DNA from 3 places in the Saccharothrix australiensis genome. Region 1 is predicted to be linked to each of the others. Evidence: riboswitches for the same ligand, from Rfam matches in the RefSeq annotation. Region 1 holds a riboswitch; each other region holds the start of a gene.
The links. Region 1 has a riboswitch for cobalamin ahead of C8E97_RS23075 (CbtB domain-containing protein). Riboswitches for the same ligand answer to the same signal wherever they lie in the genome.
Positions count from the first base shown of each region.

Region 2: linked by a shared signal. The riboswitch ahead of cobN (cobaltochelatase subunit CobN) and the one ahead of C8E97_RS23075 (CbtB domain-containing protein) in region 1 are both predicted to bind cobalamin.
Region 3: linked by a shared signal. The riboswitch ahead of C8E97_RS18445 (prenyltransferase/squalene oxidase repeat-containing protein) and the one ahead of C8E97_RS23075 (CbtB domain-containing protein) in region 1 are both predicted to bind cobalamin.

Region 1 is NZ_RBXO01000001.1:5,462,516-5,468,816, forward strand. It holds gene C8E97_RS23055 (FAD-dependent monooxygenase) at 1-25, shown strand, start outside; gene C8E97_RS23060 (N-acetyltransferase) at 30-545, opposite strand; gene C8E97_RS23065 (GNAT family N-acetyltransferase) at 677-1,987, shown strand; gene C8E97_RS23070 ((2Fe-2S)-binding protein) at 2,257-2,937, shown strand; cobalamin riboswitch at 3,381-3,555, shown strand; gene C8E97_RS23075 (CbtB domain-containing protein) at 3,587-3,766, shown strand; gene C8E97_RS23080 (CbtA family protein) at 3,787-4,539, shown strand; gene C8E97_RS23085 (HAD family hydrolase) at 4,799-5,431, opposite strand; gene metH (methionine synthase) at 5,556-6,301, opposite strand, start outside.
Region 2 is NZ_RBXO01000001.1:2,775,794-2,782,094, reverse strand. It holds gene C8E97_RS12900 (LacI family DNA-binding transcriptional regulator) at 1-397, opposite strand, end outside; gene cobN (cobaltochelatase subunit CobN) at 498-4,193, opposite strand; cobalamin riboswitch at 4,230-4,363, opposite strand; gene C8E97_RS12890 (hypothetical protein) at 4,371-5,378, shown strand; gene C8E97_RS12885 (precorrin-8X methylmutase) at 5,375-5,995, shown strand; gene cobJ (precorrin-3B C(17)-methyltransferase) at 5,992-6,301, shown strand, end outside.
Region 3 is NZ_RBXO01000001.1:4,275,869-4,282,169, reverse strand. It holds gene C8E97_RS18460 (CbiQ family ECF transporter T component) at 1-487, opposite strand, end outside; gene C8E97_RS35380 (hypothetical protein) at 484-1,416, opposite strand; gene C8E97_RS18450 (hypothetical protein) at 1,485-1,925, opposite strand; gene C8E97_RS18445 (prenyltransferase/squalene oxidase repeat-containing protein) at 1,922-3,211, opposite strand; cobalamin riboswitch at 3,302-3,440, opposite strand; gene C8E97_RS18440 (cytochrome P450) at 3,518-4,783, shown strand; gene C8E97_RS18435 (DMT family transporter) at 5,030-5,956, shown strand; gene C8E97_RS18430 (PEP/pyruvate-binding domain-containing protein) at 6,062-6,301, shown strand, end outside.

The sequences.
Region 1 (6,301 bases):
GGTTCCCGCGCCGTCGTACGGGTGAGCGCTCAGAGCCCGAACCGGGGTCGGGTGAAAGGCCAGTCGCGCGCGATCCACCGCGGGACGAAGGCGTCCAGCGCCCGTTCGAGGTCGGTGCCGACGTACTCGTCCACGACCCACCACGCGATGAGCGCGTCCTCCACCAACCCAACCCCCGCCGAACCACTGCCTGCCGAACCGCTACCCACCGAACCACTGCTGCCCACCGACCCGCTCCCCGGCGGGTCGAGGTAGACACAGCCGAGCAGGGCCGTCTCGTCGTTGTCGAACAGGGCGTAGTTGAACGACTGGTGCGCCTCGGCTTCCCGCTCGTGGCGGGCGAGGTCGGCGCGGTCCTGCTCGTAGGTCATCGTCGCGGGCGGCCAGTGCCACTGCTCGCCGAACAACGACCACAACCGCTCCCTCGACCCCATGACGGCCGGGTAGTCGAGGTCCACATCGGACTCCCGGATCGGCCTGAGGTGGTGGCCCGTGCCGAGGTCGACGCGGGTGGGGTGGGTGTAGTCGGACGGCAGCCAGGACATGGGCGGGATTCTGCGTCAGCCGTGTCCGAGCCACCAAACGAGTTCGCCGCCGGCCCGTCTCCCGACAGGCCGGCGGCGATGTCCACCGAAAACCAGTGGCACGACGAAAGGAGGACCTCGACACTGCACCGATGACCCTGTCCGATGGACTGGTGCTGCGCACCGCGGAGCCACGTGACCTCGACCAGATCGGCGCGCTGCTGACCGAGCGCGGCGAGCCGGCCGACGCGGTGGACCACCGGCTCGTCGTCGAGGACCCGGACGCCGGGTGGGAGGCGTGCGCGGTCGTCGTGGACGGTGACCGCGTGGTGTCCACCGCCACCCTCCTGGACGAGACGCTCGTCCTGGGCGGTGTGGAGATCCCGGCCGGGCAGGTCGAACTGGTCGCCACCCACCGCGACTACGAGGGGCGCGGGCTGGTCCGGGCGTTGATGGGGTGGGCGCACGAGCGTTCGGCGGCGCGCGGGCAGTTGGTGAACGTGATGCTCGGCATCCCGTACTTCTACCGGCAGTTCGGCTACACCTACGCGATCCCGATCGCGCCGGAACGGCCGGTGGTCGGCGCACCGCCGCCCTCACCCGCCGCGACGGGGAAGGCCGCGCCCGACACGGAACGGGAAACCGCCCGCGGCGCGGCACAGGACGACGCGGCACAGGACGGCGCTGCACAGGGCACGACATCCGACACGATGCGGGCAGCCGCCCCGCGTGACACCGTGCGGGAGGCCACAGCGGACGACATCCCCGCGATGGCGCGGCTCCAAGCCGCCGAGCAGGCACGCGCCGACCTGTGGATGCCGCACTCGGCTCCGTTGTGGCGCTGGCTCGTGGCCCGTGACGGCAGCACGCAGTGGCTCGTGGAGCGCGACGGCGTGCCGGTCGGCACCGCTCGGTCGACGCCTCCGCACGAGGGCGTGCGGCTGTGCGACGTGGCTGCGGTGGACGCCGCTGCCGTGCACGCGCTGCTCGCGCACACCGGGGCGACGAGTGCGAACGAGCGTCCCGGCACGGTGGGTGGGGACGCGTTGGAGCCGTTCCTCGGGCCGGCGCCGGAAGACGCGCAGTCGTACTACGTGCGCGTCGCCGATCCGGTGGCGCTGCTGGAACACCTGCGCCCGGTGTTCGGGCGGAGGTTGGCCGGGTCGCCGTTCGCCGACGCGGAGGGCGAGGCGGTCGTGTCGTTCTACCGCTCCCACGTCCGCCTGCCCTACCGGGCCGGCGAGGTGGGTCCGGTCGTCGCCGGCGGCACCATGCAGGCCCCCGGCGCGGCGGGTGGCGCGGGCGTGGCCCCGGACCTCCTGCCGTCGCTGCTGTTCGGCCCGCACGGGCTGCGCGGTCTGACGGCGAGGTTCGCCGACGTCTACCCCGGCCCGAACGCGGACCTGATGCACACCCTCTTCCCACCCGTGCGCAGCGACCTGCTGACCTTCTACATGCCGTGACCGGGAGCCGCGCGCTCCGATTACAGACCCATGCCACACGCGGACAACCCGGCGTCCGGTGCGGCACCACACCACCCCGCGCAGTCGGTGCCACTCGCCCGCGCCGGTTCGTTCCGCGCCGGTTCGGTCCGCGCCGGTTCGGTCGCCGCCGGTTCGCTCCACACCGGCTCACCGGCTCCTCACGCACCGATTCGCCCTGTGCGCGTGCACGCCGCCCGAATGAAGGGTCCGCCCCGCCCCTCGCAGGCCCACGGCGGCAGACTGGCCACGTGACCGACTACGCCTCCGTGCTGTCCACCCTGCGCCAGGTCCGCGGCCTCAGCCCGTTCTTCGCCCTGGACGTCGGTCGGCCACCCGGGACCGGTCCAGGCGGTGATGGTTGGCTGCCCGGCGACGCGTTGCTCGACGGGTCGGCGTTGCCGCGCACGGTGGAGGCCATCGCCGAGCGGTACCGGACCGGGGAGGACCGGGTCGCCGCGTCGTTGTTCTTCCTCAGCTTCACGGCTCGGCTGCTGTGCCCGACGGTGGCCGCCCACGCCGTCGGCGGGGTGGCCCCGGACATCCGGCCCGGCAACCTGTGGTGGCGCTACGGGCCGGACGGGCTGCGCGTGCGGATCGCGGAGCCGGTCGCCGGCGTGGGTGTCGTCGAGTCGTTGGAGCCGGTGGTGGCGGCGATCCGCGAGGTCGTGCCGGTCGCCCGCGGGTTGTTGTGGGGCAACGCGGCGTCCTCCATCGCCGGCGCGTTGCGGACGGTCGGGCGCAGCGGTGTCGCGTCGGTCGAGGACTGCCTCGCTTTGGGTGCCCGGCTGTTGGGCGATCCGCCGTTGCGCGGTTCGGGCGAGTTCATCCCGTTCCCCGGCGAGGTCGTGTTCCGGCGGCGCAGCTGCTGCCTCTACTACCGCGTCGACGGCGGTGGGACGTGCGGCGACTGCCCTCTGCCCGCGCGGTGAGCCCGACGAGGTAGGGAACGTCGCCCGGTTCCGGCGAGGCCGGGAGCGGCACTCGGTTTCCGCTGGGGTCGGGAGCGCGCTCGGTTGCCGGCCGGTGTGTTCCGGTCGGGGCTTCAGCGCAGTGCTCCGGGCACTGGACACCGGCGTCGATCCCACTGGGGTCCCGAGCCGCGCCGACGGTGGGCCGAGACACCCTCGAACGCACTGCCGCGCGCCCCCGAACGCGGTGCCGGGCGCGGTGCCGCGCGTCCTCGAACGCGGTACCGGGCGCGGTTGCCCGCGCGCCCCTAACGCGGTGCCGGGTGCGCTGTCGGGTGCCCTCGAACTCGGTGCCGGGCGCGGGTGTCCGGCTCGTTTTCCGAGGCAGGTTCGCCTGCGGGTGGTAGTCGGGGCCGGGTGGATGACAACTCGTCTGGCCGGTTGTGCCGGACGGTCGCGGGCACTTACGGTTCCAGCGCCGCGGTGGACGGGAAGCCGGTGGGAATCCGGCGCGGTCCTCGCCACTGTGACCGGGAAGCCAACTCGCCGAGCACGTCACTGGCCGCGCCTGCGGCTGGGAAGACGCGGGGACGGTGTCGATCCGGGAGTCAGGAGACCGGCCGCGGCGCGCGTTGTTGTTGACCTTCCACGAGGTATGGAGGAGGCCGTCATGACGAGCCCCGCACATCCCCTTCGCTTACCCCGGTGGGCCTACGCCGTCGCGCTGGTCGCACTGGTCGTCACCTGGCTGGTCCTCCAGGAGAACGGCCTGGCGCTCGGCCACTCCGCCGAGGCGCTGCACGAGTTCTTCCACGACGGGCGGCACGCGCTCGGCGTCCCGTGCCACTAGGGCCTGCCGTGAACAGCCACGTGGACGACTATCGGAGCGTGTTGCTGCGCGGCATCGGCGCGGGTGGTGTCGCCGGTCTGCTCGCGGGCCTGGTCGGACTCGTCGTCGTGGAGGTGCCGATCCGCGCGGCGCTGGCGGTCGAGGAGGCCCGTGCCGCGGCCGAACCGGCCGGGTCGGGCGGGCACGACCACGGTGAACTGGTCGGTCGGGGCGCGCAGCTCGTCGGTGGCGTCCTGGCGGCGGTGATCGTCGGGTTGGCGGTGGGCGCGCTGTTCGCCACCGCGTACGCCGGGTCCCGCCGGTGGTTCGCCGGTCGGCCGCCGTTCAGCCGCAGCGTGTCCCTGGCGGCGGCGGTGTTCGGGGCGGCGGCGCTGCTGCCGGCGGTCAAGTACCCGGCCAACCCGCCAGCGGTGGGCGACCCGGCGACGGTCGGGTACCGGACGGTGCTCTACCTGGGGCTGATCGCGGCCGGTCTGCTGGTGGTGGCCGGGGCGAGCCTGCTGGCGTCCCGGTTGGGCCACCTGAGCGGGCCGGTGCGGTCGACGGTGGTGGCGCTGGCGGTGGTCGCGGCGGGCACGCTGCTCCTGCTGGTGTTCCCCGCGCCGCCGGACGCGATACCGGCGGACATGCCGAGCGCCGTCCTGTGGGAGTTCCGGCTCGCGTCGCTCGCCGAGACGGCCACGCTGTGGCTCGGGCTGGGCGTGGTGTTCGGGTTGCTGGTCGACCCGGCGGTGCGCGCGGACAAGGTGCGGGAGGGCGCTGTCCCGGCCTGACCGGGACGCGCGCCGGGCTGGTCTTGCCCTGGACCGGACGCGCGCCAGGCTCGTCGTGCCCTGGGCGGGATCGCACCCGCCGGGGCACGACAACGCCTTCCGGCACGACGACACCATTCCGCCGCCCAAGGCAGGCCGGCGCGGCGGCACGGCAACACCTCGGCACGGCAACACCTCGGCACGGCAACACCTCGGCACGGCACGGCACGCCTCGCGGCACCCGCTCCGGGGCCGGCATCGGGCCACGGGCGTGCCGGGGTCAGGCGCGCAGCGCGGTCAGCACGTCGAGGTCGACCCCGACCAGGGACTCGCGGAAGACCCGCCGCTCCCCCGACGGCACCGGCACGTCGCACGGCACGACCAGGACGGTGCACCCGGCCGCGACCGCCGACGCGACACCGGTCGGCGAGTCCTCGACCGCCACGCACGCCGAGGCGTCCACCCCCAGCAGCCGCGCCGCCTTGAGGTACGGGTCGGGCAGGGGCTTGTTGCGGCCCTCCACCTCGTCACCGCACACGGTCACGTCGAACAGGTCCCGCCCGATGGTGTCCAGGGCGACCTCGGTCAGCCCCCGCTCGGTGGACGTCACCAGCGCCATCGGCACGCCCGACGCGCGGACGGCCCGCAGTGCGTCCCGCGCGCCCGGCCGCCACGGCAGCCCCTCGCGGAACACCTCCTCGGTGCGGCGCATGATCCAGGCCGCGCCGTCCGCCGTCTCCTCCTCGGTCGGCGTGACGCCCACCTCGGCGAACAGCAGCGCCATCGTGGTCGGCACGTTCGACCCGACCATCGCCTGCCGCGTCGCCAACGACAGCGTGCCGCCCAGCTTCTCCGCGAACTCGTAGAGCGGGATGTCCCACAGCTTCTCCGAGTCCAGCAGCGTGCCGTCCATGTCCCACAGCACCGCTTCGACGTTCACCGCGCACCTCTCCACGTCCACCACCCGTACTTGCCGGTCGATCCGCGCGGCGCACGCCCGGTCACCCCGCCGCGAGGGCGGGGCCGGGCGTGCGCGGTCACGCGTTGAAGTACTTCGCCTCGGGGTGGTGCGCCACGAAGGCGTCGGTGGACTGCTCGGGGTGCAGCTGCAACTCCTCCGACAGCCGCACGCCGATCCGCTCCGGCTCCAGCAGCTCCACGACCTTGACCCGGTCCTCCATGTCCGGGCACGCGCCGTAGCCCAGCGAGTAGCGGGCGCCCCGGTAACCGAGCTTGAAGAACTCCTCGACGTCGTCCGGGTCCTCGCTCGCCACCGGCGAGCCGTCGGACCAGCGCAGCTCCTCGCGGATGCGCCGGTGCCAGTACTCGGCCAGCGCCTCGGTCAGCTGCACGCCGAGTCCGTGCACCTCCAGGTACTCCCGGTAGGCGTCCTTGGCGAACAGCTCGTTGGCGTGGTCGGCGATCGCCTGCCCCATCGTGACCAGGTGGAACGCGACGACGTCCACCTCGCCGGACTCGCGCGGCCGCCAGAAGTCGGCCAGGCACAGCCTGCGGTCGCGCTTCTGGCGGGGGAAGGTGAACCGCAGCCGCTCGGGCGCGTCGGGCCTCGGTTCGGTCAGCACCACCAGCGAGTCGCCCTCGGAGACGCACGGGAAGTACCCGTAGACGACCGCCGCGTGCGCCAGCACGCCCTCGGTGGCCAGCCGGTCCAGCCAGTACCGCAGGCGGGGCCTGCCCTCGGTCTCGACCAGCTCCTCGTAGGTGGGTCCGCCGCCGCGCGAGCCCTTGAGCCCCCACTGGCCCATGAACGTGGCCCGCTCGT
Region 2 (6,301 bases), 2.7 Mb from region 1:
CGTGCCCGCCGCACAGGCGGTCCACCAGGTCCCGCGGGTCGTCCTCGCCGCTCAGCACGAGCACCAGCTCGACCCGCCTGCGCGCCAGCTCCCCGTGGACGCCGCGCAGGACGCCCGCGAGGAACGGGTCCGCCGGCACCCGCCCGCCCCGCTCGGAGACGACCAGCGCGACGGAGTTCGCCCGGCTGCCCGCCAGCGCGCGGGCCGCCTGGTTGGGGCGGTAGCCGAGGCGCGCGACGGCCTGGAGGACCGCCGCGCGGGCCCTCGCGCTGACGTACGGCTCGCCGTTGATCACCCGTGACACGGTCGACTTGGACACCCCGGCCGCGCGCGCGACCTCCTCCAGGCGGGCGCCCGCCCGGCGTGCACCGCGCGGGTCGCCCGCGCCGCCGGTCACGGCGCGACCCCCTCCGCGACCGCGTCGCCAACGGCGAACCGCCGGCACCGCATCGGCTCCATCCTCGGTGCCCTCCAGCTGCGACTCGGGGTGCGGCGGATCAGCGACCGTCCTCCAGGTCGCCCTCGGTTTCGAGGTAGATCGCGCGCAGCGCCTCCAGCGTCTGCGCCTCCGGGTGCTCCCACAGGCCCCGGTCCGCCGCCTCCAGCAGGCGCTCCGCGATGCCGTGCAGCGCCCACGGGTTCGACTCGGAGAGGAACTTCCGGTTCTCCGGGTCCAGCACGTAGCTGGCCGTCAGCTGCTCGTACATCCAGTCGGCGACGACGCCCGTCGTCGCGTCGTAGCCGAACAGGTAGTCGACGGTCGCGGCGAGTTCGAACGCGCCCTTGTAGCCGTGCCTGCGCATCGCGGCCAGCCAGCGCGGGTTCACCACCCGTGCGCGGAAGATCCGGTTGGTCTCCTCGTGCAGGGTGCGGGTGCGCACCGCGTCGGGCCGCGTGCTGTCGCCGACGTAGGCGGCGGGCGCCTTGCCGGTCAGCGCCCGGACGGTCGCCACCATGCCGCCGTGGTACTGGAAGTAGTCGTCCGAGTCGGCGATGTCGTGCTCGCGCGTGTCGATGTTCTTCGCCGCGACGGCGATGCGCTTGTAGGCGCTCTCCATGTCCGTCCGCGCCGCCACGCCGTCCAGTTCGCGACCGTACGCGTAGCCGCCCCACACCGCGTACACCTCGGCGAGGTCGGCGTCGTCGCGCCAGTTCCGGCTGTCGATCAGCGGCAGCAGGCCCGCGCCGTACGCGCCCGGCTTGGAGCCGAAGATGCGCATGGTGGCGCGCCGCCGGTCGCCGTGCTCCGCCAGCGCGGCCTCCGCGTGCGCCCGGACGAAGTTGTCCTCGGCGGGCTCGTCGAGACCGGAGACGAGCTGGACGGCGTCGTCGAGCAGCGCCACCACGTGCGGGAAGGCATCGCGGAAGAAGCCGCTGATGCGCACCGTGACGTCGACGCGCGGTCGGCCCAGCTCGGCCAGGGGCACGACCTCCAGGCCGGTCACCCGCCGCGACTGGTCGTCCCACACCGGTCGCACGCCCAGCAGGGCCAGCACTTCCGCGATGTCGTCGCCGGCGGTCCGCATGGCGCTGGTGCCCCACACCGACAGGCCGACCGACGCGGGCCACTCGCCGGTGTCGGCGCGGTAGCGCTCCAGCAGCGAGTCGGCCATCGCCTGGCCGGTCTCCCAGGCCAGCTTCGACGGCACGGCCTTCGGGTCGACGGAGTAGAAGTTGCGGCCCGTCGGCAGCACGTTCACCAAGCCGCGCAACGGGGAACCGCTCGGCCCCGCCGGCACGTAGCCGCCGTTCAACGCGTGCAGCACGTTGGTCATCTCGTCGGTGGTGCGCGCCAGCCGCGGCACGACCTCGCGCGCGCCGAACTCCAGGATGCGCGCCACGTCCTCGGAGTCGGTCAGCGTCCGGGCGACCGCCGGGTCCCAGTCGGCCTCCTCCATCGCCTGCACCAGCGCCCGCGCCCGCGCCTCCACGGCGTCGGTGGACGCGCGGGTGTCGTCGGCGAGGCCCAGCGCCTCCCGCAGCCCCGGCAGCGCGGCGACCTGGCCCGCCCAGACCTGCTTGGCCTGGAGGATCGACAGGACGAGGTTGACGCGCGTCTCGCCGGTCGGGGCCTCGCCGAGCACGTGCAGGCCGTCGCGGATCTGCACGTCCTTGACCTCGCACAGCCAGCCGTCGACGTGCAGGATCAGCTCGTCGAACTCGGCGTCGTGCGGCCGGTCGGAGATGCCCAGGTCGTGGTCGAGCTTCGCGGCCTGGATCAGCGTCCAGATCTGCGCCCGGATGGCGGGCAGCTTGGCCGGGTCCATCGCGGCGATGTTGCCGTGCTCGTCCAGCAGCTGCTCCAGGCGCGCGATGTCGCCGTAGCTGTCGGCGCGGGCCATCGGCGGCACCAGGTGGTCGACCAGGGTGGCGTGCGCGCGGCGCTTGGCCTGCGTGCCCTCGCCCGGATCGTTGACCAGGAACGGGTAGATCAGCGGCAGGTCGCCCAGCGCCGCGTCCGGGCCGCAGCCCGCCGACATGCCGACCGTCTTGCCGGGCAGCCACTCCAGGTTGCCGTGCTTGCCGACGTGCACCACGGCGTCCGCGCCGAACTCGGCCTCCAGCCACCGGTACGCGGCCAGGTAGTGGTGGCTCGGCGGCAGGTCGGGGTCGTGGTAGATCGCGATCGGGTTCTCACCGAAGCCGCGCGGCGGCTGGACCATCACGACGACGTTGCCCGACCGCAGCGCGGCCAGCACGATCTCGCCGTCGGGGTCCTTCGAGCGGTCCACGAACAGCTCGCCGGGAGCCTCGCCCCAGTGCTGCTCCATGTCGGCGCGGGCGTCCTCGGGCAGCGTCCGGTACCACTCGCGGTACCGGGCGGCGGGCAGGCGGACGGGGTTGCCCTGGAGCTGCTCCTCGGTCAGCCAGTCGGCGTCCTGGCCGCCCGCCGCGATCAGCGCGTGGATCAGGGCGTCACCGTCCAGGTTCGCCACGCCGGGCAGGTCGTCGCCGATGTCGTAACCGTTGTCCCGCAGGGCCTTGAGCAGCCGCACGACGCTGGCGGGGGTGTCCAGGCCGACCGCGTTGCCGATGCGGGAGTGCTTGGTCGGGTACGCCGAGAGCATCACCGCGACCCGGCGCTCGGCGGGCGGGATGTGCCGCAGCCTGCCGTGCCGGACGGCGATGCCGGCGACGCGCAGCGCGCGTTCCGGGTCGGCCACGTAGACCGTGAGCCCGTCCTCGTCGATCTCCTTGAAGGAGAACGGGACCGTGATGATGCGGCCGTCGAACTCGGGGATCGCGACCTGCGTCGCGGTGTCCAGCGGGGAGAGGCCGTCGTCGTTCTCGTCCCACGCCGCGCGGCTGCTGGTGAGGCAGAGCCCTTGCAGGATCGGGATGTCGAGCGCGGCGAGCGCGCCCACGTCCCACGCGTCGTCGTCGCCGCCCGCCGAGGCGGTGGCGGGGTTCGTGCCGCCCGCCGCCAGCACGGTCACGACCAGCGCGTCGGCCTTGGCCAGCTCGGCGAGCAGTTCCGGCTCCGCCGTGCGCAGCGACGCGCAGTACACCGGCAGCGGACGCCCGCCCTTGGCCTCGATCGCGTCGCACAGGGCGTGCACGAACGCGGTGTTGCCGGCGACGTGGTGCGCCCGGTAGTACAGGACGGCGATCACGGGGCCTTCACCGCGGTCGGAGCCGCCCGCGGTGCGACCGCCGGTGGTGGCGCTCCCGGTGGTGTCGCTGTCGGTGGTGTCGCTGTCGGTGGTGCGGTCGTCGCCGGAACGGCCGCCGTCCGCGCGGGTGGCGTCGGACCGGTCGGCCCGCGCCGGGCGTTCCAGGACGCCCCACGTCGGCGCGGGCCGCGGGGGCGCGAACCCGAAGCCGGTCAGCAGGACCGTGTCCGACAGGAACTTATGCAGCTCGGCGAGGTTCGCCGGACCGCCGTGCGCCAGGTAGGCGTGCGCCTCCGCGCAGACGCCGCCCGGCACCGTCGACAGCTCCATCAGCGGCGCGTCGGGGTTCTGCTCACCGCCCAGCACCACCACCGGACGGGGACCGGCCAGCAGCAGGTCCAGCCCCTCCTCCCACATCCGCCGCCCGCCCAGGATGCGCACGACCACCAGGTCGACGCCCTCCAGCAGGTCGGGCAGGTCGTCCGCGGCGAGCCGGGCGGGGTTGCCCAGCCGGAAGTCGGCGCCGCTGGAACGGGCGGACAGCAGGTCGGTGTCGGAGGTCGACAACAGCAGGATCACGTGCGGGCTCCATCCCTCGGGGGTCCTCGCCCCAGGTCGTAGGGGACGGCGGGCGGAGTTCCTGACTTCCGGGCTCGCACCCGGTGACAGTGGCGGGACCGCGCCGGATTCGCACCGGCTTCCTCCTGTTGCTTCGCCGTTCGGATCTCACCCTAACGGGCCGTTAGCATCCAGCCCATGCCCCAGGACCGTGAACGCCCCGACGCCTGCCCCGGCGCGGTCGACGTGCACCGGGCCGCCGACGGCGGGCTGGCCCGCGTCCGGGTGCCCGGCGGCACCCTGTCGGCGGACCGGTTCGACGCGCTGCGCAGCGCCGCGCTGGACCTCGGCGACGGGTGGCTCGAACTGACCTCGCGGGCGAACGTGCAGATCAGGGGCCTGGCACCGGGCGCGGAGCACGAGCTGGGCGCGCGACTGCGCGACGCCGGGCTGCTGCCCTCGCTGACCCACGAGCGGGTGCGCAACATCGTCGCCGCGCCGCTGGAGGACAACCAGGACCTGGTCGACGCGCTCGACCGGGCGCTGTGTCGGGTTCCCGAACTGGCCGACCTGCCGGGCCGCTTCCTGGTCACGGTGGGTGCGGCGGTGAGCGGCCTGGGCGGTGACGTCGGGCTCGTCGGCGACGCGTTGTTCCTGGCCGGCCGGGACAGCGGGCTCCGCGTGGCGGACCCGGTGGCCGCCGTGGTCGAGGCCGCGCGGCTGTTCCAGCGGTCGCGCGGCACCGCGTGGCGGCTGTCCGAAGTGGACGGCGGTGTGCGGAAGATCACGGCCGCCCTGGGCGTGCCAGGACCGGATGCCGTTGCCCCGGCTGTGATCCCGGTCGCACCGGGCCCGGTCGGCGACCGGGTGGTGGCGGGCGTGCCGCTGGGCAGGCTCGACGCGCGGCTGCTCGCGGGCGTGCCGGTGCGGCTCACGCCGTGGCGGAGCCTGGTGGTGCCGGCGGGCGCGGACACGTCCGGCCTGTTCACCGACCCCGGCTCGCCGTGGCACGGGGTCAGCGCGTGCACCGGGCGGCCCGGCTGCGCGAAGTCGCTCGCGGACGTCCGGGCGGACGCGGCGAGGTGGATCGGCACGCCGCACACCGGCCCGGTGCACTGGTCGGGCTGCGCGCGGCGGTGTGGTCGCCCGGCGGGCGACGTGGTGGAGTTCGTCGCGACCGGCGACGGGTACGAGGAGATCAGGTGACCAGCTACATCAAGGACGGCGCGGAGATCTACCGCCGCTCGTTCGCCACCATCCGCGCCGAGGCGGACCTGACCGGGCTGCCGGCGGACGTCGCGCGGGTCGCCGTGCGGATGATCCACGCCTGCGGCATGGTCGACCTGGTCCGCGACCTCGCGTACTCGCCCGGCGTCGTGTCCGCCGCGCGGGAGGCGCTGCTGGCCGGCGCGCCGATCCTGTGCGACGCGCAGATGGTCGCCTCGGGCGTCACCCGGCGCAGGCTGCCCGCGGACAACGAGGTGCTGTGCGCGCTGGGCGACCCGCGCGTGCCCGCGCTGGCGGCCGAGCTGGGCAACACCCGCAGCGCCGCCGCGCTGGAGCTGTGGGGCGACCGGCTCGGCGGCGCGGTGGTCGCCATCGGCAACGCGCCGACCGCGCTGTTCCACCTGCTCGACCTCGTCGCGGCGGGCGCGCCGAAGCCGGCGGCCGTGCTGGGCATCCCGGTCGGCTTCATCGGCGCGGCCGAGTCCAAGCAGGCACTGGCGGAGAGCGCCCTGGAGCACCTGGTCGTGCACGGGCGGCGTGGCGGCAGCGCCATGACCGCGGCGGCCGTCAACGCGATCGCGAGCGAGGAAGAATGACCGGCAGGCTGTACGGCGTCGGAGTGGGTCCGGGCGACCCCGAACTGGTGACGGTCAAGGCCGCGCGCCTGATCGGCGAGGCGGACGTCGTCGTGTTCCACAGCGCGCGGCACGGCCGCAGCGTGGCGCGCCGGATCGCCGAGCCCTACCTGCGCGGCGACCAGGTCGAGGAGCAGCTCGTCTACCCGGTGACGACCGAGGACTCCGACGACTACCAGGGCGAGATCGACGCGTTCTACGCGGAGAGCGCCGCCCGCCTGGCCGCCCACCTGGACGCGGGCCGGACGGTGGTGGTGCTGGCCGCGG
Region 3 (6,301 bases), 1.2 Mb from region 1:
GCGGCGCGACGGTCATGGCCACCACCACCGCGACGCTGACCTCGTAGAGCGCGGCGGGCAGCGACCTGAGCAGCCGCTTCGCGTTGGCCAGCGCGTTCGCCGCGCCCACGCAGCACAGCAGGGTCGCGAGCTGGAGGCCCTGGTAGAGCGCGAAGACGACGCCCTCGGCGGTGACCGGTCCGCCGAGCCGGATGCCGCGCGCCCACGCCGGCAGCGGCACCTCGGGCAGCGTGAACAGCACGGTGGGGCCGCCGACCCCGCCCAGCACGACGTGGAACAGGACCCGGATGCCGATCACCGCGAGCCCGAACTTGAGGAACACCCCGTAGGAGTCGGCCCACGGGGTGTCCGCTCGGCAGGACACGGCGACGAACCCGGCGACGGCGATCACCAGGCCGAGCACCAGCGGGTTGGTGGTGCGGCTCGCGACCGCCGCCAGGGCCAGCGCCCACAGCCACCACGCGCCGGGGTGCGGCGCGCGGCTCACGTACCCGCCTGGCGGCGCTTGCGCACCGTCCACCAGCCCAGCGCGCCGATCGCGGTGATCAGCGCGAGCCCGACCAGGAGACCGACGGCGCCGCCGCCGGTGTCGTCGGGTCGCTGCTCGGCGGCCAACGGCGTGACACCGGAAGTGGTGGTGGGTGTGCCGGCCGTCGAGGACGCCTCGGTGATGGCGCTCGTGGTCGCGGTCGTCGTCGTGGTGGTCGTGGTGGGTTCCGAGTTCGTGGTCGTCGTCGTGGGTGGTGTGGGCGGTCCGTTCGGGTCGGCTCGCCCGGTGGGCACGGGTGGCGGGGGATCGGCGGGCCCGCCCGGCTGCCGGGGCGGCTCGTCGCGGGGTGGTTCCGGGCGGTGCGGTGGTGCCGGCGGTGCGGCGGCGGGTTGCGCGCCGGCGCCGAACGCCCAGCCCTCGACGCTGCCCGGCGCGGGGTCGCGGGCCGCCGCGCCCACGTCGCTGTAGGTCCAGGACCCGCCCGGCTGGGCGTGCCAGTAGGACCAGTAGGCGTCGGTGGGGGAGGCGTTGACGCACGGGTCGCTCTCGGGCCGGTTGTCGATGCGGCACACGAAGCCCGCGAACCGCTGCGCCATCCGGTAGCCGAAACCCGCGGCGCTCAGCGCGGCCAGGCCGCTGGCGGGGTCGCCGGGCGCGCAGCCGGTCCGCACGCCGCCGCCGGCCGCGCCGAAGTCCACCACCACGGTGACGCCCGCGCACTCGGCGGCCGCCGCGGCGGGCAGGGGAGCACCCGCCACCAGCGGCCCGGCCGCGAGCAGCCCAACCACCAGCAGCCCAACCACCAGCAGCAGGGCGCGCGACCGGACGCCGAGCGCCCTGCGCGGTTCGCCGCCGGTCGTGGCCGGTCGGCGGTGCCCGCCCCCGACACCGGCGGCGCGAGGCGGTCCGCTCGTGACGGGAGGCACCCCCGGCGCACCACTGGCTGCGGTCGGCGGCGCCGCACCACTGGCTGCGGCCGATCCCGCACGTGCCGTCACGGTGCGGTGGAAGGCGCTTGCCCCGCGCCGAACGCCCAGCCCTCGACGCTGCCCGGCGCGGGGTCGTGGGCGGACGCGCCGGACGTGCTGTAGGCCCAGGTGCCGCCCGGCTGGGCGTGCCAGTACGACCAGTACGCCGTCACCGGGGCGCCGTTGCACGGGTTGGGCAGCGCGTTGATCCGGCACACGAATCCGGGCTGCCGGGGCAGGAAGGCGTAGCTGAACCCGGCGCCGGTCAGCGCCGCGAGACCGGTCGCGGGGTCGCCGGGCGCGCACGCGGTCTGCACCGCACCGCCCAGGGCGGTGAAGTCGACCACCACGGTCACGCCGCTCGTGCCGGGGCACGGCGCGGCCTGCGCGGCGGGCGACACCGCCACCAGCGCGCCACCGGTGGCGGCCAGCACCGCCAGGGCCGACCAGAGCTTGCGGATCGTCACTGCTCCTCCTTCACCGTCGTGTACCGCTTGCGCCCCAACGCCATCGCCAGCGCACCGGCCAGCACCAGCAGCACGCCGAGCAGCAGCGCCGGACCGGTGGCGACGCCGGTGCGGGCCAGCTCACCGGCGGAGCCGGCGGCCGGCGCGGCGGGCGTGGTGTCCGAAGTGGACGGAGCGGGCTCTTCCGTCGTCGTGGTGGTCGTCGTGGTCGTCGTGGTGGTGGTCGTGCAGTCGAGCACGGGCGCGGCGGGCTTGTCGCCCGCCGAGGAGATCTCCGCGAGGCCCACCCCGGACAGGCCCAGGACGGCCTGCGTGGTGGCGCGGACGGCGTTGCCCGGCTTGAAGCCGGCGCCGTCGTAGGCGATCGCGCCCGCCGTCCGGTCGTCGCCGCACCCGACCTGGAGGCCGGTGAGGTGGGCGACGGCCCGGTCCGCGGCGGCGGTGCGCCCGCCCACGCGCAGCGCCTGCGCGGCCAGCCCGGTGCTGTTGGCGTTGCTCGTGGTCCCCTGGTCGCCGGGCAGCCCGTTGTCGCGGAACCCGCCGTCGTCCGCCTGCTGGGTCACCAGCCAGTCCAGGCCCTCGGTGGCGGTGGCGGTGCGGCCCGCGGCGAGCAGCGCCTGCACGGCCATCGCGGTGGCGTCGACCTGCGACGTGCAGGTCGGCTGCTCGAACTTCAGCGGGAACCCGCCGTCCGGGCAGGCGCTGTTCGCCAGGAAGTCCACGGCCACGCCCGGCGCGGCGTCGTGCCGCTCCAGGGCGATCACCGCGATGGACTGCGTGAAGCTGTTGGTGTAGTCGGTCGGGGGCGTCGTCCGGTCGGTGAACCGGCCGGACGGTGCCTGCAGGGCGGTCAGCCCGGCGATCAGGTCGACGCCGCCGAAGTCCGTCGGGTCCCCGCCCTGGGCCAGGACGGCGAGCGCGAGCTTGGCGTGCGCGCCGGCGTACCGGGAGCCCTGGTCGTCGGTGACGTAGCCGCCGATGACCTCGGGCTTCCCGAGCCACGCGAGCGCCTTGCGCGCGTTGTCCTGCGCGACGCCCGCCGCGTCGAACGCGAGCAGCGCGTCGATGGTCAGGCCCTGGTCGGGGTAGGTGTCCGTCCCGATGACGGTCTCGAACCGCTCGCCGTCGACCAGTTGCCGGGCCAGCCAGCCGGCGGCGGCCGCCACGGGCTCCCGAGTGGTGACGGGCTCGGTGGTGACGGGCTCGGCGGCGGCGGGCGCGGCGGCGAGGACCGGCGCTGCGACGAGGGCGGACAGTGCGAGTGCTGCGGTCCGTCTCAACGGCATGGTGCGGCCTTTCCGGGCGCGAGGGGCGCGGACCCCGGACAGCCGTCGCCGACCTCCCCCGGACTCCGCACCGTGGACCTCGACGGTGTCAGGAGCTGTGCACGCACGGCGGGTGTTCGGGCTCGTCCACGTGGGACCTACCGTTGCGGGTCAGCGCCGGATTCCGACCGGCTTCCCCCGTTTCATGCGCGATTGCCGATCGTCTGTCACCGGCCACGCGCTGTCAATCCGCCTGTGGCGCGATGCTGTTCGCTCGTACGTACGGTTACCGTCGTTCGAATCAACCTGGGGAAGAGGGGTGTTGGGATGGCGACTCTGGCGTCTGTGCGCGACGGATTGGTGGCGTGGGTCGCACGGCGTTCGGTGACGCGGTGGGTCATGGGCAGGATCGGTTCGAGGGCGTTGTCGCTGCTCCCGGACCGTGCGCTGGTCCCGTTGAAGCGGGATGGGGTCGTGCCGGCCGCCGAGTTGGGGCGGATGAGCGAGGCCGGCCCGGTGCACCGGTTGCCGGTGCCGTTCGGCGTGCGCGTGTGGTTGGTCACGGGCCAGGCCGAGGCGAGGAAAGTGCTTTCCGACACAGAAGCGTTCAGTAATGATTACGCGCGGCTCGGCGCGGCGGTCGGGCGGATCGAGCAGACCCCCGGTGGTCTCGGGTTCGCCGACCCGCCGGACCACACGCGCCTGCGCAAGCTGCTGACGCCGGAGTTCACCATGCGCCGGATGTCGCGCCTGGTGCCGCGCATCGACGAGATCGTCACCGAGCGCCTGGACGCGATGGCCGCCGTCGACGGACCGGTGGACCTGGTGAAGGAGTTCGCGCTGCCGATCCCCTCGCTGACGATCTGCGAGCTGCTCGGCGTGCCCTACGAGGACCGCGCCCGGTTCCAGGAGCTGGCGGCGGCGCGGTTCGACCTGTTCGGCGGCGCGAACTCGGCGCTGGGCGCGATCTCCGAGTCGCTGAAGTACATGGAGAAGATCGTCCGCAAGGAGCGCCGCTCGCCCGGTGACGGCCTGCTCGGCATGATCATCCGCGAGCACGGCGACGCGGTCGGCGACGAGGAGCTGGCCGGCCTGGCCGACGGTGTCCTGACCGGGGGGTTCGACACCACCGCGAGCATGCTGGCGCTGGGCGCGATCGTCCTGATCACCGACCCGGCGGCGCGGTCGGCGATGCGCGACGACGACCAGGCCGTCGCGCCGCTGGTCGAGGAGCTGCTGCGCCACCTCAGCGTCGTGCAGGTGGCGTTCCCCCGGTTCGCCAAGCACGACCTGGAGATCGGCGGCGCGCGGATCGCCGAGGGCGACGTGGTCGTGGTGTCGCTGAGCGCCGCGAACCGGGAGGGCCTGGACCGGCTCGACTTCGACGCGGCGCGCAAGGTCTCGCAGCACCTGGCGTTCGGGTACGGCGCGCACCGGTGCGTCGGCGCGGAACTGGCGCGGATGGAGCTGCGGGCCGCCTACCCGGCGCTGCTGCGGCGGTTCCCGAACCTGCGGCTCGCCGACGAACGGCCGACGTTCCGGACGGCGTCGATCGTGCACGGCGTGGACTCGCTGATGGTGCACACGCGCTGACCGGCGCGCGACGCCGGCCCGCCCGCCGGGGAGGCCCGCCGACACGACTCGGCGCGCCTCCCCGGCGCGTGGGCGGGGGAGCGGAGCGTCCCCGGTGCGCCCGGTGGGCACCGGGTCGTCAGGGCGCGGCCCCGGTGCGCCCGGCGGGGAAGCGGAGTCGCCGGCTTCCGATCATTAAGTAGCGCTTAACGCGGTCCCACCGGTCTTAACTTTTCTTGAAGCCCGTCCTGCGGCACCGTGGACACCATGACGACCCGATCAGCGGCGCGGATGGGAGTGCTGGCGCTCCTGTGGGGCTCGGGCTTCCTGTGGATCAAGCTCGCGCTGACGGGGCTGACGCCCGCCCAGATCGCGGTGGTCCGCTGCGCCCTGGGCGCGGCCGTCCTGCTGGGCCTGGCGGCCGTCCACCGCCAGCGGCTGCCGCGCGACCGGGCGACCTGGGCGCGCCTCGTCGTCGCGGCGCTGTTCTGCAACGCGCTCCCGTTCCTGCTGTTCGGCATCGGCGAGCAGACCGTGGACTCCGGGGTCGCCGGCGTCCTCAACGCCACCACCCCGCTGTGGGCGCTGCTGATCGGCCTGCTGCTGGGCGCCGAGCGCGGCCTGACCCCCGTCCGGGTCGGCGGGCTCGTCCTCGGGTTCGTCGGCGTGCTGGTGATCTTCGCGCCGTGGCGGCAACACGGCCTCCTGAGCTGGGGCGCGGTCGCGCTGCTGGCCGCCGCGGCCAGCTACGCGGTCGCGTTCGCCTACATGGGCCGCGCGCTCGTCGGCCGCGGCGGTCCGATCGCGATCTCCGCCGCGCAGCTGCTGACCGCCACCGGTCTGGGCGCGCTCGCGCTGCCCGCGTCGCAGCCCGCCCACCCGAACGCCACCGCGCTGGTCGCCGTGGTGGTCCTCGGCACCCTCGGGACCGGCGTCACGTTCTACCTCAACTACCGGATCATCGAGGACGAAGGGCCGACGAGCGCCGCCACGGTCGGCTACCTGCTGCCGGTGGTGTCGGTGGCGCTCGGCGCGCTCGTGCTCGACGAGCCGCTGACGCCCCGCGTCGTCGTTGGCATGGCGGTCGTCCTGCTCGGCGTGGCGATGACCGGGCGGGCCGTGCGCACGCCGACGCCCGCGAACCGGCGGCCGGCCGTCCCCGAGCGCGTCGACAGCCGTCCCGCCCGCGACTGAGCCCGCCGGCCCCGGCCGAGCCCAGTCGGCTGCGGTCACGCGCCGCACCGGTGCGGGACAACGGAATCCGCCACGGCGGACCGGACGGCGTGCCATGATCGCGACATGGGGACCGACGCGTTCGTGCTGCCGCTGGACGACCCCGGGGCCGACCTCGACGCGGTCGGCGGGAAGGGCGCGTCGCTGGCGGCGCTCGTGCGCGCGGGGCTGCCCGTGCCCGGCGGCTTCCACGTCACCACGCACGCCTACCGGGTCTTCGCCGACGGCCTGACCCCGGAGGGGTTCGCGGCCCGACCGGTGCCGCCGGTGATCGCCTCCGCGATCCTCGCCGCCCTGCCCGACGGC